2 regions of the Silanimonas algicola genome follow, and region 1 is predicted to be linked to the other one. Evidence: riboswitches for the same ligand, from Rfam matches in the RefSeq annotation. Region 1 holds a riboswitch; the other holds the start of a gene.

Region 1 (7,722 bases):
AGAACGCTTCGTCGAAGGCCACTTCGCCCTCCACGCCGACCTGGTAGGCGCTGACCCGCCGCTCGAAGAAGTTGGTCAGCTCCTGCACGTCCTGAAGGTCCATGAAGGGGAACGGATTCCGCGCCCCGGTCTTGGCCTTGAGGCCGAGCTGCACGCGGCGCTGGTCGGCGACGTAGTCGAGGTACTCGCGCATGTCCTTCAGCGACAGCCCGGCCATGCCGCCGGCCAGCACGTCCTCGGCGAAGGCCAGTTCGACCGCCACGGCCTCGTCGAGCATGCGGTCGACGTCGGCGGCCCACTCGGCGTCGCAGAGGGCCGGCTCCTCCTCGCGCGCCGTGCGGAGCACCTCCATGGCGAAGGCCATGTGCGCGCTCTCGTCGCGGAACACCCAATTGGTGCCCGAAGCGAGCCCGTGCAGCAGGCCACGCGAACGCAGGTAGTACACGTAGGCGAAGGCGGCGAAGAAGAACAGGCCTTCGATGCAGGCCGCGAAGCAGGCGAGGTTGAGCAGGAAGCGCCGGCGGTCGGCCGGCGTATCCAAGCGGTCCAGCGACTGGATCGAATCGATCCAGCGGAAACAGAACGCGGCCTTGGCCTGGATGCTGGGGATGTTCTCCACCGCGGCGAAGGCCTTCGCCCGCTCCGCCGGGTCGGGCAGGTAGGCGTCGAGCAGCGTCAGGTAGAACTGCACGTGCAGCGCCTCCTCGTAGAGCTGGCGCGACAGGTACATGCGCGCCTCCGGCGCGTTGATGTGCTTGTAGAGGTTCAACACGAGGTTGTTCGCCACGATCGAATCGCCGGTGGCGAAGAAGGCCACGAGGCGCTGGATCAGGTGGCGCTCCGCGGCCCCAAGCTTGGTGGCGAGGTCCTGCACGTCGGGCGCGAAGTCGACCTCTTCCACCGTCCACGTGTTGCGGATGGCGTCGCGGTACATCGCGAAGAACTGCGGGTAGCGCATCGGCCGCAGGGTCAGGTCGAAGCCGGGGTCGAGGAGTTTCGGGCTCATGGCGGCGCTCACTGGCAGGCCTCGCAGCTTCCGGGGTTCTCGAGCGAGCACACGACGGCCGCGGTGTCGTCGGGCGCGGTGGCGGCACTGGCGGCGACCGTGGTCTTGGCGATCTTCGTGGCCGGGCGCGAGCGCAGGTAGTAGGTGGTCTTCAGGCCCTGCTTCCACGCGTACATGTACATCGAGCTCAGCGCGCCGATGCTCGGGCTCTCCATGAACAGGTTCAGCGAGGCGCTCTGGTCGATGTACGGGCCGCGCGCGGCCTGCAGATCGACCAGCGCGCGCATCGGCAGCTCCCACGCGGTGCGGTAGATGCGCCGCAGGGTGTCGGGGATCTCGTGGATGCCGGCGATCGAGCCTTCCGCCTGCTTGATGCGGTCGCGCACGTCCGCCGTCCACAGGCCGAGGCGCTTCAGTTCCTCGACGAGGTGGCGGTTCACCTGCAGGAAGTCGCCGGACAGGGTCTCGCGCTTGAACAGGTTGCTGACCTGCGGCTCGATGCACTCGTAGCAGCCGGCGATCGAAGCGATCGTCGCCGTCGGCGCGATGGCGACCAGCAGCGAGTTGCGCAGGCCGTGGCGGGCGATCCGCGCCTTCAAGGCCTCCCAGCGCGGCTCATCCAGCGGCGTCACGCCCCAGAGGTCGAACTGCAGGCGGCCGTCGGCCGCATGCGTGTCGGCGAAGGCCGGATGCGCGCCCTGCGCTTCGGCGAGCTCGCAGCTGGCCGACAGCGCATGGAAGTAGATCTCGGCGCTGATCCGCGTCGAGAGCGCCTTCGCCTCCGCGCTGTCGAAGGGCAGGCGCAGGGCGAAGAACACGTCCTGCAGGCCCATCAGGCCGAGGCCGACCGGGCGCCAGCGCGCGTTCGAGGCCGCGGCCTCGGGGATCGGGTAGAAGTTGAGGTCGATGACGCGGTCGAGCTGACGCACCGCGGCGCGCACGGTTTCGCCCAAGCGCTCGAAGTCGACGCCATCCTCGCCGAGGTGCTGGGCGAGGTTGATCGAGCCGAGGTTGCACACCGCGGTGTGCTGCGCGGACGTCACCTCGAGGATCTCGGTGCACAGGTTCGACAGGTGCACCACGTGGCCGGCGCGCGCCGCCTGGTTGCAGGTGGCGTTGGCGCGGTCCTTGAAGTTCATCCAGCCGTTCCCGGTCTGGGCCAGCGTGCGCATCATCCGCGCGTAGAGGTCGCGGGCCCGCACCTGCTTGCGCGCGAGGCCGCGGGCTTCCGCGCCCTGGTAGGCGAGTTCGAAGTCCGCACCGTGCAGGTCGGCGAGCTCGAGCACGTCGCTGGGGTTGAACAGCGACCAGTGCAGGTCGGCCTCGACGCGGCGCATGAACAGGTCCGGCACCCAGTGCGCGAGGTTGAGGTTGTGCGTGCGCCGGGCCTCGTCGCCGGTGTTGTCGCGGAGCTCGAGGAACTCCTCGATGTCGGCGTGCCAGGTCTCGAGGTAGACGCAGGCCGCACCCTTGCGCTTCCCGCCCTGGTTCACCGCCGCGACGGAAGCATCCAGCGTCTTCAGCCAGGCGACGATGCCGTTCGAGAGGCCGTTGGTGCCTCGGATCAGCGCACCGCGCGAGCGGATGCGCGTGAACGACAGGCCGATGCCACCGGCGAACTTCGACAGCCGCGCGACGTCGGCATACGCCTTGTAGATGCCTTCCAGCGAGTCCTCCGGCGAGTCGAGCAGGAAGCAGCTCGACAGCTGCTCGTGGCGCGTGCCGCTGTTGAACAGCGTGGGCGAGCTGGGCAGGTACTCCAGCCGCGCCATGCGGCCATACAGCTCGATCGCATCGGCCACGCCCGTCGCCAGCGCCGAGGCGATGCGCAGGAAGAACTGCTGCGGCGTCTCGATGACGAGCCGCGTTTCCGGATGGCGAAGCAGATAGCGGTCGTAGACCGTGCGCAGACCGAAGTAGTCGAAGCGGGCATCGTTCGCGCGGTCGAGCGCGTCGTTCAGCTTCCGCGCGTTCGCCTGCACGAAGCCGAGCAGGCGCTCGTTGACGAGGCCGAGCTCGGCGCCGCGCTGCACGCTCTGCGAGAAGGCGTGGATGCCCTGCCCGCCCACTTCCTTCTCGATGACGGCGGCGAGCAGGCGCGCCGCGAGGCGCCCGTACTCGGGCTCCTCGGCCGTCAGTAGCGCCGCCGTGCGGATCGACAGCTCGTCGAGCTCGCGGGTGCTGGCGCCGTCGTAGAGGCCCGAGATCGTGCGGGTGGCCACGCGCATCGGGTCGACGGCATGGAGCCCCTCCGCGCAGCGCTGGATGGCGCGGACGATCTTGCTGAGATCGACGGGTTCGCGGCGACCGTCGCGCTTGGTGACGGTCATCGCCGGGGCGTGGTGCGGCGGGCGAAGGTCGAAGGTGTCGGCGGCGCGCAGGCGCTCGCCATCGACGGCGGTCGCCGTCGCGGTGGAGGTACTCATCGGTGGTTCTCCGTGGTGGAGCACGGGCCGCCCTCCCTCCCTCGGGGATGACGAGCAGCACCGCGCGTTGTGCATCGCGCGGTGGGCCGGCAGGTCTTCGGGCTCGCGGACACGGACGGGGCCACCGTCCACCTACTGGCCGTCGCTTCCCGGGCGATGAGTCCCCCAGTGCATTGACGGCGGTCGTTTCCACATACCGCTGCGGGGCAGCCCCGGAATCGCACCGGGTTCCCTTTTCATCCCGGGCGCGAACCCGAGAACCGACGACCCCAGCCTATGGGGGTCATCGGGATCCGTCAACACAAGATATTGGGGCAAGCAGGCGGGGCGATCGTGTCACCGCGTTCCCGCGTACACCGTCGCCACCGGCAGCATCACCAGTCCGACGACGACCATGGCGAGCGACACCCAGCGCCATCCGCCCATGCCGTTCCAGGAGGCGCGCGATCCGCCTTTCCAATCCAGCCTCTCCTTGGCGCGATCGGCCAAGCGGATCGCGTAGATGGCGCAACCGGACACGGCAAGGAACGTCAGCGCGAGGCCGAACAGGAACCACGGGATCTTCGTCCAACAGCCGCCGAAAGTGCCGAAGTGCAGCGGGTCGGCCAACTCGCTGATGCGCTGGTGCACGTTCAGGGCGCGCGCGTCGGCGCACAGCAGACCCTCGCCGCTCGCGGGGCCCACCCACGCGGCGGTGGCGCGCGGCCGCACCAGCCACGCGCTGCGTTGGCCCTGGAACACCAGTGCACCGGAGCGCTGAGCCGGGAATACGATCATCTCGATCTCAAGGCCGGGGTCGGCACAACGCACGGCAGCGAGGCTCGCGGCAAGCGTCTGGCCCGCGTGGCGCGACCGCGCGCAGGCATCGCCGCCCTCGCCTGCCACGGGGACATCCACCGATGGCATCGCTGGCGCCTCGCCGCCAAGGCTCTCGACGAGGTACCAGACGCTCGTCACCGCGATCAGCAGCAGGAACCACCGGCTCCAGACGCCCAGCAGCCGATGCAGGTCGCCCCACAGGGTGCGCGGTTTCGCGATGCGCACCGGCTTGAAGAACCCGCGCCACCACCCCTTGTAGACGACGAAGGACGTGACGACGCTGACCAGCATCAGCAGCGCCAGGGCCGAGACCAGGGGCACGCCGACCTTGGTGGGCAGGTTAAGGTGCCGATGCACGTTGCGAAGCACGCGCTGCGCCCCCCCACCACACGCCCTCGCCCTGCACGGCGCCGGTGTTGGGCGAACGTGCAGGAACCCGAGCCGGCCGTCGTCGAACTCCACCATCAGCCGCGCGGCAAAGGCACCCGCAGCGGGCTCGTCGATCGACAGGATCTGCTTCGTGCGCGGGCAGGCCGCAGCGCGGCTATGTTGCAAATGCTTCTGGCTTGCGAAAACAGCCTTGCACCACCCGTCAGAACCTCACCTTCACCTCGCCCTGAACGCTGCGCGGCGGGAAGATGTGCGGATTCGTCGCGGCCGTGTAGAAGTCGCCGTCGGTGAGGTTGTCGACGCCCAGCGCCAGCATCACCTTCGGTGTCATCTGGAACGCCACGCGCGTGTCGACGATCAGGAAGTCGCTGCTGGCGCCCCAGACGTCGCGCCGCACTTCGCTGTTGTCGAGCGTGGCGAACTGCGTGCCGCTGTAGCGCGCGCCCAGCGTCAGGCTGAGCCGGTCGCTGGCGCGCCACGTGGCCTGCAGCGAGGCACGCCAGTCCGGCACGCCGGGCTGGCGCTTGCCGACGCTCGCCGGGTTGTTGGCGTTGGCGACGATGCGCGAGTCGGCATAAGTGACGCTGCCGGCGACGTCCAGACCCCGCAAGCCCACGTCGACGAGGTCGACGGCCACTTCGACGCCGTTCGTCCGCACGCGGTCGATGTTCTGGATGTTGGTGACGAGCGTGGCGACGTTGAGCTGCGAGAACAGGGCATCGTCGACCACGTCGCGGAACAGGCTGGCACGGAGCATCCCGTTGCCGAGCTGGCGCTCGACGCTGAGCTCCTGCGCATCGATGCGCTCCGGCGTCAGGTTCGGGTCGTTGTTGATCAGCACGCCGACGCTCGTCAGTCCGCCCTGGAACAGCTCGCTGACGGTGGGGAACCGGTAGGCGCGGGCGACCGCGCCGCGCACCGCCCAGTCGTCGTTGATCGCGTAGCGCAGCGCGCCCTTCGGCGAGAAGAATTCGTCCTCCCGCTCGCCGAAAGCGACTGTTCGCGTCGCGTTCGACAGCCGGCCGTCACTGGCCCGCCACTGCTCGAAGCGACCTCCCAGCGTCAGCTCCAGATCGGGCTGCAGCATCATCGCGTTCTGTGCGAACAACGCGCGGGTCGTCGTGGTGCCGGCGAAGGTGTCGATGCGCGTCGTGCCGTCGGCGCGGAGCCAGTCCGCGGTGTTGCGCGTCTCGGCGTCGAGCCCGTAGCGCGCCTGCTGCACGCCGAAGCTCAGGCGATGCCGCCCGCCGTCAGGACGCCACGTGGCCTTGGCATCCAGCGTGCGCCAGCCGCTGTTGTCGTCCACCACCGTGCCCACGCCGCCCAGCGCCGCACCCGGAAAGGCCGTGCCGGGACGCCCGCGACGGTCCTCGCGATAGTCGTAGTCGGTCGCATTGACTTGCCAGCGCCAGTCGCCGCCGTCGCCGCCGACCAGCGAGACGCCCTGCATCAGGTGCTCCATGTCGAACTTGTTGTTGCGGAACAGCGAGGCCGGCAGCGCGTAGCGGAACCCGCCGACGTTGACATTGCCGCTGAACACCGGAGTGCCGTTGGCGTCGCGCAGGTAGGTCTCGACGCCGGTCAGGTCGTCATCGAGGAACAGCCCAGCCTGGTAGGTGGCCACAAGGTTCGGCGCGAAGGCGTACTCCACCTTCAGCCGCGCGCTTTGCATCACCTTCTCGTGCAGGCCGCTGGCGCTGCCGAAGATCGCGCGCGGCGCGCCGTTCGGGCCGACGTCGAACACCGCGCCGGAGACCGGGATGTCCGTCGGGCCGGCCGGCGTGGTCGACAGCGGCCGGTTGGCGAAGCCTTGGGGCGCGGCGGAGATGTCGGAGCGCGCGTAATTGAGCCGCCAGCTCAGGCGGTCGTGCCGGTCGCCCACCGCCAACTCGACGAGGTTGCTGGTGTGCGACGTGTCCGACGCGTACAGATCGAAAGACTGGTGCGAAACGGCGGTCTTGGCCGAGGCCTCGAAGCGCTCCGGCATACGCGTCTCGATCTTGATGACCGCGCCCGCGGAATTCCCCGGATACTCGGCCGAGAACGGGCCGTACGCGACGCTGATGCGTTCGATCTCGTCGGGCGAGACCATTCCCCAGCGCGGCGCGAAATCGGCGCTGTTGCCCAGCAGGTTCGACAGCGGCAGGCCGTCGACGAAGACCAGCGAACGGGCCGACACATTCGCGCCCGCGCTGCGCGTCGACAGGTTGGACGAACGGTCCCCGAGGTAGCGGTTGCGTACCGCGATGCTGGGCACGTACTTCAGCACGTCGTGGGAATTGAAGGCGTTGTTGCGGCGCTCGATCGTCTGGCGGTCGAGCGTCACGATGGTGTTCGGCATGTTCGCGTCGAAGGGCTTCGCGTCCGCCTCGACGCGCACCGCGGGCAGCGTTCCGGCATCGTCGTCGTTCGACGCGGCGACCACCGGCGCCGGGGACGGCGAGGCAAGAACGGGCGCGGCAGCAAGCAGCAGGCCGGTGCCGAGCAGGGTGCGGATGGCGAACGACAGGGCGTTCGGCGACGGCGGGGTCGTCGAATGGAATGCGGTCATGGAGGGCTCTGAACAAACCGAAGGGCGCCAGCCCAGCCGGGCTGCATATGCGAATCATACGCATCCGCGTACGCAATGAATCGTGAAGATGGCTTTACGGCTCCACCCGCACCGTCCGCCCCAACGTACTCCGGCGCATCTCCGGGCCTGCCCTCTGGATGCCTCGACATTCCAACGAGACCTCGCGGAGGGCAGCGTCGCCGCTATCCCCGGCGCACGTCAGAGCGCTCACGCCACCATCGGCTCGTTCACCACCGATAGCCGGCCTCGATTCCGACCACTCGCAGGCGCCCGACCACCGCATAGGCGGTGCCGTCCGCCCCGAAGGCGACGTTCTGGTGCGCCGTCGAAGTGAACACCCGCTCGCCGGTAACGTTGTCGAGGAACATCTCGCCGAGAGCGCCGCGTCAACAGCGAAACCGGAGGCGTCATGCCGCATCGACAGCCCGGCCACGCGCTTCTGCTCGCGGGTCCGCTTGGGGGCATCGTCGATCATCTGGTAGGGTCGGACGGCCCGGCCGCCGTTGAAC
Region 2 (7,722 bases), on a different contig from region 1:
CTTCGACGTGGCGCCGCTCGGCCACTTCGGCCTTGCGTGCGATCGTCTGCAGGTGCGAGCTCAGGTCCTTCAGCAGCGACTCGAACAGCGACATGTCGCCGTCGAAATCACGCAGCGTGCGGTCGACGAGGCCCTGCATCTTGGAGACGAGGGCGCCATCCGCGTCGTCGTCGCCGAGCCAGTAGGCGCCGGTTTCGGCCACGGCGTTGAGCATCTGCCGCGCCGGGTGGTGGCTGTCGTTGAAGAAGCGCTTGTCGGAGAGCGCGACGCGCAGCAGCGGCACCTGCAGCTTGGTCAGCAGCGTCGACGCCTGGCTGCTCGGGCGCACGTCCTTGACCAGCTCGTCGAACAGCATGCCGACGAGGTCGAAGGTGTCGTTGTCCTCGTCGGGCAGCACCGGCGTTTCGCCGGCGGGGGCGCTGCGCCGCAGCTGCGCCAGCAGGTCCTGCTTCAGGTGCGCCACCGTGCGCGGCACGATGCGCCCGCCCATGTTGACCGAGGTGGCGGTGCTCGGCTGCAGCAGGCTCAGGGCGTGCTGCACTTCCTGCGGCGCGGGCTGGTGCACCGGGCCGCTCGGGCCTGCCGGCGCGCCGCCGCCCGAGAGCTTGGAGAGCATCGAGCGCCGCGAGGTCAACAGGTCGCGGATCTGGTCGAACTCGGGCAGCGGCATCGCCGCGGCCGAGGGGCTGGCCGGGGCCCAGGCCGCCGGTTCGCCGGGCAGCAGCCAGGGCAGCGGCGCTTCGCTCTCGCCGCCATCGCGCGCGGTTGCCGCCGGCTGGCCGGTCGGACGCCCGTAGGCCGGCATCTGTCCGGTGCTGCGGCCATAGGCCGGGGCCTGTGCGGTCGTCCGGCCGTCCGGCGTCTCAGCGGCTTTCGCCGCCGCCTCGTCCTCGGCTGTCCGCCCGTCCGCCGGCTTCGGCGCGGGACGCGCCTGCGGGGCAGCCGGACTGCGGAACGGCATGTACTGCAAGCCCGGGAGCACGCCGTGCTTGATGAGGTGGTTGTTCAGCGCTTCGAGCAAGCGGCCGTACTCGACGAGCATCTGCCGTTCGAACAGGCGGTACAGCAGCACGCGGTGCTCGGAGGAGATCTCGAGGTTCGCCGCCGCCGTGCGCAGGATCTTGCACAGGGTCTGCGGGCCGACAGGCAGGGCTTCCGCATCGAACGCGGGTTTGCCCGCCAGCACGCCGAAGCGCTGGCCGAGCAGGTAGATCGGCAGGCTGTGGCGCATTTCGATGCGGCTGCCGATCTCCGCAAGCGTCGTCGACTCGTCCATTTCCGAAGCTTCGATCAGCGACAGCTCGGCCATGCTGCGCTGCGTGACCCGCTCCGCCTCGGTGGCCGACGGTTCGCGGATCGCCGCCAACTGCGCCTCGACGCCCTGCAGGAAGCGGGGCACGAGGTCGGGTCGCGTCCGCCGGACGGTGCGCAACGTCTCCAGCCAGCGGACCTGGATGTTGTTGCTGCGGGCCTGCTCGGCGTTGTTGAACGCCTGTTGCTCGAATTCGTTCAATGCGCCGGTGAGCTCGCGCTCGAACGCGTCGGCCGCCAGTTCGTAGAACCCTTGCAGGATCTGCCGCACCTTGCGGGGCAGGGTGCTTTTCGAGAGGCCGGCAGGGGTGTTCGAGCTGGAGGCCGCGGGGCCGGGCATGCGCACGTTCCATTGCGAAAAGTCAACGAAACTGAATATAGCAGGCAGCCACCGTTGTCGCCGCCCCGGGCCGGGGCGGCGGTGTGAAGGCGTGGTGGCCGGATCAGCGATCCGGGCGCCAGGTGATCTCCACGAGCAGGCTGCGGTCCGGGGTGGCGAATCCGCTGGCCAAGGTGTAGCGCCGGTCGAAGAGGTTCTCCACCCGGGCGCGCAGGGCCCAGTCCTCGCCGAGCGCGGCCTCGGCCCTCAGGTCGAAGCGCGTGTAGCCGGCCAGCGCACCGTCGAAGTCCTGGCGGCGCGAGGCCGCCGTGGCGTCGAGCCCGAATCGCAGCCAGGCGTTGGCGGGGATATCGACGCTCAGGGCCGCTTTGCGAGGGGCCCGGCGGAGCAGGGCGGCACCGGTGGCGGCGTTTTCCGCCCGCTGCCAGCCGAGGTTGCCTCGAAGGTCGATCCGCCCCAGCTGCCAGCGCCCGTCCAGCTCGGCGCCGTCGAGGCGCGCCTGGTTGATGTTGGTGGCGCCGAAGGTGGGGCCCGTGAAGGCGATGAGGTCGGTCACCCGGCTGCGGTAGAGGGAGAGCGCCAGCGTCGCCGTTGTCCCCTGCCAGCCGAGGCCAAGCTCCGCGCTGCGCGAGCGCTCCGGGCCGAGTGCCGGATTGCCGGCGAACAGTCCGCCGAAGCCCGGCGAATACAGCTCGTTGGTGTTCGGCGCGCGGAAGCCCTGGCCCCAGCTTGCCCGCAAGCGCCAGCCGTCGCCGAGGGCAAGGCCCCACGCGGCCTGGGCGGTGTTCGTGCGGCCGAACTGGCTGCTGTCGTCCGTTCGCGCGGCGAGATCCCACTGCTGCGCGCCGACGGTCCCACGCCACGCCGTGAACAGGCCGGTGTTGCCGCGGCTGCGGTCGTAGACCACCGCGTTGGTCGCGTTGCGCGAGACGGCGTCCTCGTCCACGTGGTTCAGGCCGAACAGCAGCGCATGGCGGTCGGTGAGGGCGAGGTCATGCAGCCAGTCGACCGAGCGGCGGCGGCTTTCGAAACGGCTGCCGAAGCTGGACAGGGTCTTGAGGTCTTCGCGGGCCTCGCCCAGCGCGAGGCTGTGCGACCAGCGCGCGGCCAGCGGGCCGCCGAGCGTCGCGCCGCCGCTGGCCGAATGCGCTTGCGTCAGGCCGCGGTCGAACTCGATGTCGGCCACGGTGGAGAGGAGGTTCACCCCGAGGGCCTGCGTGCCCAGCGTGGTGCGACCGCCGAGGCTCACGTGCCGGTTGCGGAAGCCGTCGCGGTCCGGGTCGAAGCTGAAGCTCGACGGCGTGCTGGCGTTGTAGCCGCCGACGTCCTGCAGCCCGCCGCCGAGGCCGACGCTGCCGCGCTCACCGGAAACGCCCCACTGGGCGGCGACTTCCGAGCGGTCGAAGCTGCCCACGCGCACCTGCGCGCCGCGTTGTCCGGGATCGCGGGTGAAGATCTGGATGACGCCGCCGATGGCGTCGGAGCCCCACAGCGCCGCGCGCGGACCGCGGACGATCTCGATGCGCTCGATGCGGTCGATGGGGAGGCTGCCGAAGTCGTACTGGCCCTGCTGCACCGAATTCACCCGCACGCCGTCGACGAGCACCAGCACGTGGTTGGAGTTCCCGCCGCGCAGGAACAACGTGGACAGCGAGCCGGGCCCGCCGGTGCGCGAGACGTCGATGCCGGCCTGGCGCGCGAGAAGGTCGATGAGGTCCGGGGCTTGCGCCTGCTCGATGGCCGCGCGATCCAGCACTGTGGTCGCGGCCAGCCCGCGTGCGACCGGCGCCGGGGAGCGGGTGGCGGTGACCACGACGGCGTCGAGGGTTTCGGCGGAATCGGCCGCCGCGGCCGCGGCGGAGGGAACGGCAAGCGCCAGCGCGAGGCCGGCGGTGAGGGGAGAACGGTTCATGGCGATCCTTGGTTTGCAGCGCACACCCGCGGGGGCGCGAGCGGGAACGCAAGGACGTCGAGCGGCCGCGTCGGTGCGGGGCCGCGTCCACGCCTCGCCGCCCACCGCAGCGCGCCATGACCGCTGACGCACCCGGGATGCGGCGCGTCGACGGTCTGAAGGCCGGTCTCCGGACTCTCCGCTTGCGATGCAGGATGCATCGCGACCTGCCGCCTTCCCAGGGTGGGCCCCAGTGGCGATCTGGCAGGTTGGCAGCGGATTACCGTTGCGGGGGCAGTGCCGGAGTCACACCGGCTTCCCGAACACCTTCAGCGCGGCAGAGTGTAGCGGATCGGTGAAGGCGCCGGCTCACTCGTCGTCGCGGAACACCCGCAGGCGTCCACCGCGACTGCCCGGCCGCAGCTCGAACTCGATCGGCCGGCAACACACCTGGCAGTCCTCGATGTAGCGCTGCGCCTCGTCGGCCGGCTCGATCTCCACCTGGATCGGTTCGCCGCAGTAGGGGCAGTCGATGGTGCGGGATCGCAGCATGGGAAAAACCTCCAACGGCCACCATACTGCGCGCCCTGTCCTGCGTTCCGTGAATCTGCCGATACCGATGCCGACCGCTGCCCGTCCGATGCGCCATGGCTTGTTCCAGCCGCCCATGCTGCCGCGGCTTGAACCCGACGGCGAACTCGCGCGCCGCGTGCGCCACGCGCTCGATGCCAAGACCAAGCCGCCGGGTTCGCTCGGTCGGCTCGAAGCCCTCGCCCTGCAGCTGGCGCTGGTGCAGGACCGGGCGGACCCGCGCATGGCAGAGGCCCATGTGCGCGTGTTCGCCGGTGACCACGGTGTCGTCGCCGAGGGGGTATCGCCGTACCCGCAGGCGGTCACCGCCCAGATGGTCGCGAACTTCCTCGCCGGCGGTGCAGCCATCAGCGTGCTCGCGCGGCAGTTCGATGCGCGGCTGGCGGTGGTCGATGCCGGTGTGGCCTCGCCTCTGGCGGCTCATCCGATGCTGCTGTCGCGGCGCATCGACGACGGCACCGCGAATTTCGCTCAAGGTCCAGCGATGGGCGTGGCGCAGGCCGTCGCGGCGCTGGATGCGGGCGTGGCGATCGGCCGGGAGCTCGCCGCGCAGTCCGTGCTGGTGTTGGGCGAGATGGGCATCGGCAACACCACGAGTTCGGCAGCGCTGATGGCGGCATTGACGGGTCTTGATGCGGCCGAGTGCGTCGGCCGCGGTACGGGCGTGGATGAAGCGGGCCTCGCGCGGAAGGTCGAAGTCGTCCGGCGGGCCTTGGCGGTGAACCGTCTCGATGGCCGGCCGTCGGAAGCCTTCGTCGCCGCATCGCCGGAGGTCGCGCTCCGCGCCCTGGCCGCCGTTGGCGGTTTCGAGATCGCGATGATGGCTGGTGCGATGCTGGGTGCCGCCTCGGTCCGCGTGCTGGTGGTCGTCGATGGCTTTATCGCCACCGCAGCGGCGGCCGTGGCGCTGGCGATCGATCCGGCGCTGAAGCCTTTCCTCGTGTTCGCCCACGTCTCGGCCGAAGCGCCGCATGCGCGCTGGTTGGCGAGGCTCGACGCCGAACCCTTGCTGTCCTTGGGCCTGCGCCTCGGCGAGGGCAGTGGCGCAGTGCTGGCCCTGCCGCTGCTGCGCGCGTCCTGCGCCTTGCTGGCTGAGATGGCCACCTTCGATAGCGCGGGCGTGTCGGATCGCGCATGAGCCCCGGCGCCGACACCCCCGATTCGATCGGCGTGATCCGTCGCGAGTGGCGGGGCTTCTGGCTGGCGGTGCAGTTCTTCACCCGGCTGCCCACGCCCCAGTTCGACGGCTTCCGCCCCGAATGGTTGAACGACGCCGCGAAGTGGTTTCCCGCCGTAGGCCTGCTGGTCGGCGCCCTCAGCGCGGCCGTGCTTTGGCTGGCGGCGCAGGTCTTCCCGATGCCGATCGCGGCGGGGCTCGCGCTGGCGGCGGGCGCGGTCGTCACGGGCGCCTTCCACGAGGACGGTCTCGCCGACACCTTCGATGCGCTGGGTGGGCACGTCGACCGCGCCAAGGCGCTGGTGATCATGAAGGACTCGCGCCTCGGCAGTTACGGCGCACTGGCTCTGCTGCTCGTTACCGGCCTGCGCTGGGCGGCGCTGGCGACCCTGCCGTTGGCGTTCGCGGTGCCCGCGCTGGTCGCGGCCCATGCGGTGGCGCGCGGCGGCGCAACGGCGCTCATGGCGCGCCTCGACTACGTGCGCGACGAGGACGGCAAGAGCAAGCCGCTGGCGGTCGCGTTGGGGCCCTTCAGCCTGCTCATGGCGCTGCTGCTGTCGGCGCTCCCGTTGGGGCTCGCGACCGCCCTGACGCCCGCCTTCTGGCCCGCGTGGTTGGCAGGGGCGGCGGGCGTCGCGCTGGTGCACGCCTGGTGTGCCCGCTGGTACCGACGCCGCTTGGGTGGCTTCACTGGCGATGCCTTGGGCTGTGCCGAACAGCTGGGCGAAGCCGCGTTCCTGCTGGCGGTCGTCGCGTCGCTGCGCCTGCTGCCGTCCGGCGCGTGACGTCGTGGTGAGCCGTCGCGTTCCACCGCTCATCGCGATCCGCCACACGCCGGTGCTGGGCGGGCAGGGGATTTGCTACGGCCGCAGCGACTTGCCCGTGCATGCGCGCGACGTGAGTGACGCGGCACGCCGGCTGCGCCTCGCCCTGCCGGACTGGCCCATCGCCAGCAGTCCGCTGGCGCGGGCCCGCGAACTCGCCGAGGCCACGGCGCGCGCCTTCCGCATCGAGGTCGCCGCTCCCCGCGGGGTTCCGCCGACGCCCTGGCCGCTGGCGAAAGCGCGCGCGGAGGCTCGTCGGGTGCGCGTCGACGAGCGTCTGGCCGAGCTGCATTTCGGCCAGTGGGAGTCGCGGCCTTGGGATGCCATCGACCGGAGCGCGCTCGACGCCTGGGCGGCGGATCCCGCCGGATTCCAGATGCCGGAGGGCGAGCGCTACCTCGACCTCGAGGCGCGCGTGGCGGCTGCGCTGGCGGAGCATCGCGAGCCGGCGCTGTGGTTCACGCATGCGGGCGTGATCCGCGCGCTGCACCATCTGGTCAGCGGCATCGAGCGCGACGAGGCCCTGCACATGCCGGTGCCCTACGCGACGCCCGTGCGTTTCTGAGGGCTTGGGCTCAGCCCTTGAGGAACAGGCTGACGAGGTCGTTGTTGAAGTTGCGTCCCTGCGCGGTGAGCGCGTAGACCTCGCCATTGCCTTCGAGCCAGCCGCGCGATTCGGCCGCGGCGATCTCCGTGGCGATCGCGCTGCGCGACAGCCCCGTGGCCTGCTCGAACTCGGTGAGCGCGAACGGGGCATGCAGGCGCAGCCGGTTGAGCATGTAGTCGAAGGGGCGCGCCGGCATCAGCACGTCCTCGTCGCCGCCGATGTGCGCGCCTTCGGGCGATCCCGCGGCCAAGGCGGCCAAGTACTCGCGCGGGTTCTTCTTCTTCCAGCGCCGCAGGATGCGGCCGTCATGGCCGAAGCTGATCTTGCCGTGCGCGCCGGCACCGATGCCGAGGTAGTCGGCATAGGTCCAGTAGGCGAGGTTGTGGCGGCACTGCCGGCCGGGCTTGGCGTAGGCCGAGATCTCGTAGTGGCCGAAGCCGGCTTCCGCGATGCGCTGCTGGCAGGCCTCCTGCATCGCCCAGGCGTCGTCCTCGTCCGGCAGGCCCTCGGGCGGGCGGGCGGCGAAGACGGTGTTGGGTTCCATCGTCAGGTGGTAGTGCGAGAGGTGCGCCGGCTGCAGCGCGATCGCGCGCTCGACGTCGTGCAGCGCCATGGCCATGGTCTGGCCCGGCAGCGCGTACATCAGGTCGATGTTGAGGTTGTCGAGGCCGGCGTCCTGCGCCAGCTTCACCGCACGCTCGGCCTCCCCGCTGTCGTGGATGCGGCCGAGCGCCTCTAGGCAGCCGTCGTCGAAGCTCTGCACGCCGAAGCTCAGGCGGTTCACGCCGGCGGCGCGGTAGCCCTCGAAGCGGTCGAACTCGGCGGTGCCCGGATTGCACTCCAGCGTCACCTCGGCGCCGGGCGCGAAGCGCAATCGCGCGCTGCAGGCGGCGAGGATGTCGTTGATGGCGGAGGCCGGGAACAGGCTGGGCGTGCCGCCGCCGAAGAACACGCTGTGCACCGTGCGGCCCCAGACGTTCG

What was found. A riboswitch is a leader RNA that binds a small molecule or an ion and turns the genes downstream of it on or off. The one in region 1 is predicted to bind cobalamin.
Region 2: linked by a shared signal. The riboswitch ahead of ACYVAK_RS01870 (TonB-dependent receptor domain-containing protein) and the one ahead of ACYVAK_RS13630 (ribonucleoside-diphosphate reductase subunit alpha) in region 1 are both predicted to bind cobalamin.

The regions. Positions count from the first base shown of each region.
Region 1 is NZ_BAAHAS010000003.1:787,352-795,073, reverse strand. It holds gene ACYVAK_RS13635 (ribonucleotide-diphosphate reductase subunit beta) at 1-1,006, opposite strand, end outside; gene ACYVAK_RS13630 (ribonucleoside-diphosphate reductase subunit alpha) at 1,015-3,432, opposite strand; cobalamin riboswitch at 3,504-3,712, opposite strand; gene ACYVAK_RS13625 (PepSY-associated TM helix domain-containing protein) at 3,769-4,806, opposite strand; gene ACYVAK_RS13620 (TonB-dependent receptor) at 4,844-7,192, opposite strand; gene ACYVAK_RS13615 (hypothetical protein) at 7,441-7,581, opposite strand; gene ACYVAK_RS13610 (hypothetical protein) at 7,685-7,722, opposite strand, start outside.
Region 2 is NZ_BAAHAS010000001.1:370,512-378,233, reverse strand. It holds gene ACYVAK_RS01875 (DUF1631 domain-containing protein) at 1-1,651, opposite strand, end outside; gene ACYVAK_RS01870 (TonB-dependent receptor domain-containing protein) at 1,755-3,563, opposite strand; cobalamin riboswitch at 3,707-3,888, opposite strand; gene ACYVAK_RS01865 (CPXCG motif-containing cysteine-rich protein) at 3,912-4,094, opposite strand; gene cobT (nicotinate-nucleotide--dimethylbenzimidazole phosphoribosyltransferase) at 4,162-5,271, shown strand; gene cobS (adenosylcobinamide-GDP ribazoletransferase) at 5,268-6,095, shown strand; gene ACYVAK_RS01850 (histidine phosphatase family protein) at 6,103-6,699, shown strand; gene hemW (radical SAM family heme chaperone HemW) at 6,710-7,722, opposite strand, start outside.